Chondromyces crocatus: one gene and its partner. The main gene of each other region encodes a partner of the protein of the gene in region 2 in a complex. Links are inferred from orthologs where the notes say so. Each region holds a gene or a part of one and is shown on either strand. Other genes may lie near its edges.

Region 1 (3,204 bases), 8.7 Mb from region 2 along the record:
TTCCGTGTGGGAGCGGACGAGAACGGCCTCGGCCCACGGCTGGGGCCGATGATCGTCACTGCGGTGCTGGCGAAAGTTCATGGGGACGGCTGGTCGGTTGCCAGCAGCGCTCCACGTGGTGCGCTTGCGCAGCGTCTCGGAGATTCCAAGCAGTTCATGGCGTACGGAGACGTCGGGCTCGGTGAAGCCTGGGCACGCGCCCTGGTGGAGCGTGGCGCGGGCCGCACCAGGGACGCCAGCTCTCCGGACGCGCTCATCCACGCCCTCTCGCTCGATGACCACGAGACCCTGCAAGCCCCCTGTCCCGAGCATGTGACATCGCAATGCTGGTCGAGCTGCGAAGAGGCCTTCGAGACCGAAAGCGGCCTCACGCAGGCGCTTCATGAGGACCTCGATCGGCTCGCCGCGCAGGGCATCGAGTTCGTCGCAGTCCGCTCCATCATCCTCTGTACCCGCCGCCTGAACGACGGCGCGATGGCCGGAAAGAACCGCTTCCTGCTCGACCTTCACGCGATGGAACGCCTGGTACTCGAGCTGCGTGACCTCGCAGGGGCCGAGGTCGCCGCCGTATGCGGCAAAGTGGGCGGCTTCGGGAAGTACTCGAGCGTCTTCGGCCCGCTGGGAGGGCGCCTTCACTCCGTCGTGGAGGAGACCCGCGCTCGGAGCGCGTACCACTTCCCGGAGCTGGGAGAGATCGCCTTCGTCCGTGATGGCGACGCCAGCGATCTCTGCGTGGCGCTGGCCTCCATGGTGGGAAAGTACCTTCGTGAGGTGCTGATGGGCCGCATCGTGCGGCACTACCAGGGCCAGCTGGAGGGCCTCTCGGGGGCGAGCGGCTACCACGACCCGGTCACCGCCGCCTTCGTCGACGCAACGCGGCTCGTGCGTGACGCACGCAACGTGCCCGATGCGTGCTTCGAGCGCCGCAGCGCCGAGCCCCCGAAGGCCGCTCGGCGCCGCTCGTAGCTCAGCGGTTGAGGATGTGGATGGCAGAGCCCATCGCGTGGGCGGCGGCTTCCATGAAGGCCTCGCCCAGCGTCGGGTGCGGGTGCACGGTCAGCGACACATCTTCGAGGAACGCCGCCATCTCCAGCGCGAGCGCGGCCTCGCTGATCATCGCGCTGACCTCGGGGCCCACCATGTGGACGCCGAGCACCTGCTTGGTCGTCTTGTCGGCGATGATCTTCACGAAGCCTTCGGTCTCGTTCATCGCCATCGCCTTGCCGAGGGCCGAGAAGGGGAACTTCCCGACGAGGATCTCGATCCCCTTCTCCTTCGCTTCGGCTTCGCTCAGGCCGACCGTGGCGATCTCGGGGTCGGTGAAGACGGCGCTGGGGATGGCCACCCAGTCCTTCTCCGCCTTGTGCCCGGCGATGACCTCGGCGGCGATCTCACCCTCCTTCGTGGCCTTGTGGGCCAGCATCGGGACGCCGCTCACGTCGCCGACCGCATAGATCGACGGCACGTTGGTCCGACAGAACTTGTCCGCCGGGACGAAGCCGCGCTGATCGACCTTCACGCCCACCTGCTCGAGCCCGAGCTCGCGGGAGTTCGGCCTCATGCCGATGGCGACGAGCACCACATCGACGTTCGCCGTGATCTGCTTGCCATCTTGATCGATCTTCACCGAGATCGAGCCGTCGGCCAGGCGCTCGTAGCCCGAGGCCTTGGCGTTCTTGTGGATGGTCGCCCCTCGCTTGAGGAGGCGGCGCTCGACGATCTTGGTGCACTCGGGATCGATCCCGGTGAGCAGATCCGGCAGGGCCTCGACCACGGTCAGCTCGGAGCCGAAGCTCTGGTAGACCATGCCGAGCTCCAGCCCGATGATCCCGCCGCCGATCACGAGCAGCCGCTTCGGGATCTCGCGCAGGCTCACCGCCTCCTTCGCGCCGATGATCTGCTTGCCATCGAACTTGAAGGACGGCAGCTCGATCGTGTTCGACCCCGTGGCGATGACGATTCCCTTGGTTGCCTCGATCGTCTCCACGGTCCCATCCGCCTGGGTGACTTCCACCTGGCGCGGGCCGGTGATCCGGGCGCTGCCCATCATCAGGTCGGCGCCGTTCCCCTTCAGCAGGCCACGGACCCCGCCGGTGAGGCGCTTGACGATCCCTTCCTTCCAGTCCTGGAGCTTCTCGGGATCGACCTCGACGCTGCCCACGCGGATGCCCATCGAATCGGCATCCTTGGCCTTGTGGTAGAGATGCGCCGCTCCGATGAGTGCTTTGGAGGGGATACATCCCCAGTTGAGGCACACCCCGCCGGGCGACTCCTTCTCGATGCAGAGGGTTTTCTGCTTGAGCTGGGCGAGGCGGATCGCGCAGGGGTAGCCGCCAGGGCCCGCGCCGATGACGATGGCGTCGTAGGTCTTCATCCTGATCTCCGCTCGATGACGCTTGCCGGGGGTTGCTCGGTACGAGTCCCCTACAGCACGTCCACCAGAACGTGGGGAGGGGAGCCCGGCAGGACAAGCCGAGGCCACACCAAGGCACCCGGCGCGAGCCGGACTTACACGACCTGGCCGCGAACGCAAACACCCCACCGACAAAAATGCCGAAAGCGCCGTGAAGGCGCCTTCGGCGTGCGTCGCGTCACCGAGTCAGCTCAGCGACGGATCATGCGAACAGCTCAGTTGCCGCCGTCGCCACCGGCGCCACCGGCGCCACCAGCACCACCAGCGCCACCATCGCCACCTGCGCCAGCACCGCCGCCACCCGTCCCGCCGTCATTCCAGGGGTAGGTGTTGTCGAGGCAGAACGGGCCTCCCGACGTCTGGTGGCAGGTCTCGCCGGCCTCACAGTCGCCCTGACCGTTGGGGCATTCACCGGCGCCGAAGCAGAAGCCGAGGTTCTGGCCGACCGAGGTGCAGAACAGGTGCGGGTTGGCGCAGTCGGTGTGTGCGCTGCAGGGAGCTGCGCAGAACCCGAGGTCGCTGAGCCCAGGCGCGTTGCCGGAGGCGTAGGCGCAGAGCCCGTTCTGCAGACCACCACAGTCCGCGAGGTCGGGGCCGCCGAGGCTGCAGGCCTGGCTGCAGATGCCGAGGCCGTCACCGAAGTTCACGCAGAGCGCCTCGCAGGGGTCCACGGCCGCATTGGGGTCGCACTGCGTCCCGTTGGGGAGGCCCGTGTTCGGCGTGTCCACGCAGACGGTCGAACGCTTGTCGCAGGCGCGCCCGCTGCAATCTGCGTTGCTGTTGCAGCTGGG
Region 2 (3,353 bases):
GCACCTCTGGGGCCTCATCGCCTGCCATCACCGCACCCCCTGGGCCCTCTCTCACGAGACCCGCACCAACTGCGCCTTCATCGGCGACCTGGTCTCTGCGCAGGTGACCGAGAAAGAAGACCGCGAAGACCGCAACGAGCGCGCCCGCGTCGAGGCCGCGCACGACGCCCTGATCGCGCGCTTCACCGCTGCCCACGACCTCCTCGCGCTCGCCTCCGAGACGCCCACCCCGACCTCACTCCTCTCGTGCGGCGGCGTTGCCGTGCTCGACGGCGCCGCGTGCCAGCGCCTCGGCGACACGCCAGGAGAACCCGAGGTCCGAGCCCTGGCTCGCTTCATCGCTGCGCAGCAGGCGGATGGCATCTACGCCAGCCACACCCTGGCGAACGATTGGCCGCCGGGGGCCGCACTCCAGGACATCGCGGCCGGTGTCCTCGCCATCACCCTCGACGATCAGGGCGAGCGCACCCTGCTCTGGTTCCGCCCCGAACTCGTACAGACCCTCTCCTGGGCTGGCGACCCGAACCGGCACGCCGAGCGCAGCTCCGACGGCACCCGCATCAGCCCACGCCGCTCCTTCGAGCGATGGAAGGAGACCGTGCGTGGCCGCTCAGCGCCATTCCGCCCCCTCGACCTCGACACGGCGAGACGCCTCCGCGAAGCGCTCCTGCGCTGAATCCGTCTGCGGATGCGCGCGACGGGCCGCACACCTCGGTGGAGGCACGCGGCGCTCGGGGGAGCCTTCTGGCAGAGGGAGAGCTGACGGGGAGGGCACGCGCGAAGGGCGCTCGGGGAAAGCACCCTTCGCGAGCTGACGGGGAGGACGCTCAGGTCCCCAGGAAGAGCTTATCCGGGTCTTCCAGGTAGCTGATGATCTCGTAGGCGAACGCCGCGCCCACATGCCCGTCGATGATCCGGTGATCGAACGACAGCGACAGCAGCATCACGTCGCCCACCACGATCTGCCCGTCGCGCACCACCGGCTTCTGCTTCATCTGGTGCACGCCGAGGATCCCCACCTCCGGGAAGTTCAGGATCGGCGTCGCGAAGAGCCCACCCTGCTGTCCCAGCGAGGTGATGGTGAACGTCGACCCACCGAGATCCTCGGGCCGAACCTTTCCGGCCTTCGTCGCCTCGCCGAGCCGCCCGATGTCGCGCGCGATGTCGAGGATGCTCTTCCGGTCCGCGTTGCGCACCACCGGCACCGTCAGCCCGGCCTCCGTGGCCGAAGCGATCCCCAGGTGGATCGACTTCCGCACCACGATCTCCTGCGACGTCTCGTCGAACGCGCTGTTCAGCGACGGGTGCTTCTTCAGCGCCGCCACCACGGCCTTGGCGATGAAGGGCAGGAACGTCAGCTTCACGCCCTCCTTCTCTGCTGCCGGCTTGAGCCGCGTGCGCAGCTCCTTCAGCGCCGTCACGTCGCACTCCTCCACGAAGGTGAAGTGCGCTGCCGTCTGCTTCGAGCGACCCATCTGCTCGAAGATGCGCTTCCGCACCCCGCGCAGCGGAATCCGCTCGTCCTGCTCGTCGCCGCCGCTCGCCGAAGACACGATCTTCGTCGGCGTGCGCTGCGGTGCGGCCGGCGCAGCGTGCGCTGCGGCAGGCGTGGCCGCCGGCTGTGCAACGACGGCGGGCTCGGGCGTCCCCGGGGTCCCGGGAGGCGCAGAGCCTGCTGGCGTTGCCGGATGCACCGCGGTCGCCACCGGAGGCACGGCTGCCGGCGCCGTCCCCGGAGCCACCGCCACGGGCACCTGGGCGACCCCGCCGGACGCGGCACCACCCGACGACTTGAACGAGCGCACATCGTCGCTCGTCACCCGCCCGCTCGACCCCGTCGGCGGCACCTGCTTCAGGTCCACCCCGAGATCCCGCGCGAGCTTGCGCGTCGCCGGCGTCGCCAGCGGCTTCTCGTTGAAGTACGCCGCTGCCTGGCTCGGTGCCGGCGCTGCGGCCTGCGGCGCTGCGACCGTCATCAAGCTCATCCCCGGCAGGTCTTCCTTGATGTCGCCGACCGCCGTGGCGGCCAGCTCCTTCTTCGGCTCTGCCTTGGGCTCCTCCGCTGCGGCTGCCTGCGGTGCCGTCCCGCCCGCAGCGGCTGCGCCACCGCCGGACAGATCGAACACCACCAGCACGTCGTGCACGGGGACGATCTCCCCGGCCTTGCCGCGCGTCTCCAGGATCTTCCCGGCCTTCGGCGAGGTGATCGTCACCGTCGCCTTGTCGGTCATCACCTCGACCATCGGCTGATCCTCGGTGACCGTGTCACCTGGAGCGACCAGCCAGTTCACGATCTCGCCCTCGGTGACCCCCTCGCCGATGTCGGGCAGCTTGAACTCGTACCTGCTCATCAGTACCTCGCGGTCTGGAGGATGCCGGGAAGAATGCGGTGGGAGAGCGGGAGGTACTCGTTCTCCAGCGTGTAGGGGAACGGCGTATCGAACCCGGTGATCCGGAGCGGCGGTGCCTCCAGGTGGAGGAACGCCTTCTCGTTCACCAGCGACACGATCTCCGCCCCGAACCCGCAGCTCTTCGGGGCCTCGTGCACCACGATCACCCGCCCCGTCTTCTTCACCGACTCGACGATGGTGTCGATGTCGAGCGGCCAGAGCGTGCGCAGATCGATGATCTCGCAGTCGACCCCCTGCGCCGCCGCCTGGTTCGCCGCGTCGAGCGCCTCGTAGAGCATCGCGCCCCACGCCACGATCGTCACGTGCTTGCCGGGCTTCACCACCCGCGCCTTGCCGAGTTCCAGCGCCGTGTCGCCCTCGGGCACCTCGCCCTTGGCGGCGCGGTAGATGCGCTTCGGCTCGAAGAACAGCACCGGATCCGGATCCCGGATCGACGCGAGGAGCAGCCCCTTCGCGTCGGCCGGGTTCGACGGGCACACCACCTTCAGCCCGGCGACGTGGATGAACTGCGCCTCCGGGGACTGCGAGTGGTAGTGCCCGCCGCGGATGCCGCCGCCGACCGGCGTCCGGACCACCACCTTCGCCGGGTACTCGCCACCGGAGCGGTAACGGAACTTCGCCAGCTCCGACACGATCTGGTCGTACGCCGGGAAGATGAAGTCGGAGAACTGGATCTCGGGCACGGGCACCAGCCCGTAGAGCGCCATGCCGATGGCGGTCCCGATGATCCCTGCCTCGGACAGGGGGGTGTCGATGACCCGATCGTCACCGAACTCGTCGAACAGGCCCTGCGTCACGCGGAACACTCCGCCGACCTTGCCTACGTCCTCACCAAGAACGACGACCCGCGGGTCGCGCCGCATCTCCAGGCGGAGCGCGTCGTTGATGGCCTGGACCATGTTCATCTGGGGCATGCTGTCGTCTCCATCCTCTCTTAACGCT

Evidence for each region. The genes of interacting proteins can lie anywhere in the genome.
Region 1: the proteins of CMC5_RS32695 (region 2) and lpdA are in contact, whole or in part, in a crystal structure (PDB 1EBD), measured with the Geobacillus stearothermophilus proteins. The link is inferred for Chondromyces crocatus from one-to-one orthologs. Residues at the interface, in WP_033016211.1 of Geobacillus stearothermophilus: Ile130, Ala131, Met132, Pro133, Arg136, Arg140, Glu141, Asn155, Arg157; in WP_049624544.1 of Geobacillus stearothermophilus: Pro340, Ser341, Asp344, Tyr345, Arg403, Asp406, Val408, Glu431, Ala432, Gly433, Asp438.

Annotation. Positions count from the first base shown.
Region 1 is NZ_CP012159.1:383,673-386,876, reverse strand. The notes cover bases 172-3,022. They hold lpdA (dihydrolipoyl dehydrogenase), read right to left. Parts: upstream 2,375-3,022; coding sequence 968-2,374; downstream 172-967. Other genes in these bases: CMC5_RS43855 (hypothetical protein), read right to left, coding at 2,629-3,022; CMC5_RS01405 (hypothetical protein), read left to right, coding at 172-966. Also shown: more of CMC5_RS01405, read left to right, coding at 1-171; more of CMC5_RS43855, read right to left, coding at 3,023-3,204. UniProt on the Escherichia coli protein: Lipoamide dehydrogenase is a component of the glycine cleavage system as well as of the alpha-ketoacid dehydrogenase complexes.
Region 2 is NZ_CP012159.1:9,075,212-9,078,564, reverse strand. What follows is about bases 90-3,089. They hold CMC5_RS32695 (dihydrolipoamide acetyltransferase family protein), read right to left. Parts: upstream 2,352-3,089; coding sequence 828-2,351; downstream 90-827. Other genes in these bases: CMC5_RS32690 (alpha-ketoacid dehydrogenase subunit beta), read right to left, coding at 2,351-3,089; CMC5_RS32700 (GAF domain-containing protein), read left to right, coding at 90-676. Also shown: more of CMC5_RS32700, read left to right, coding at 1-89; more of CMC5_RS32690, read right to left, coding at 3,090-3,325.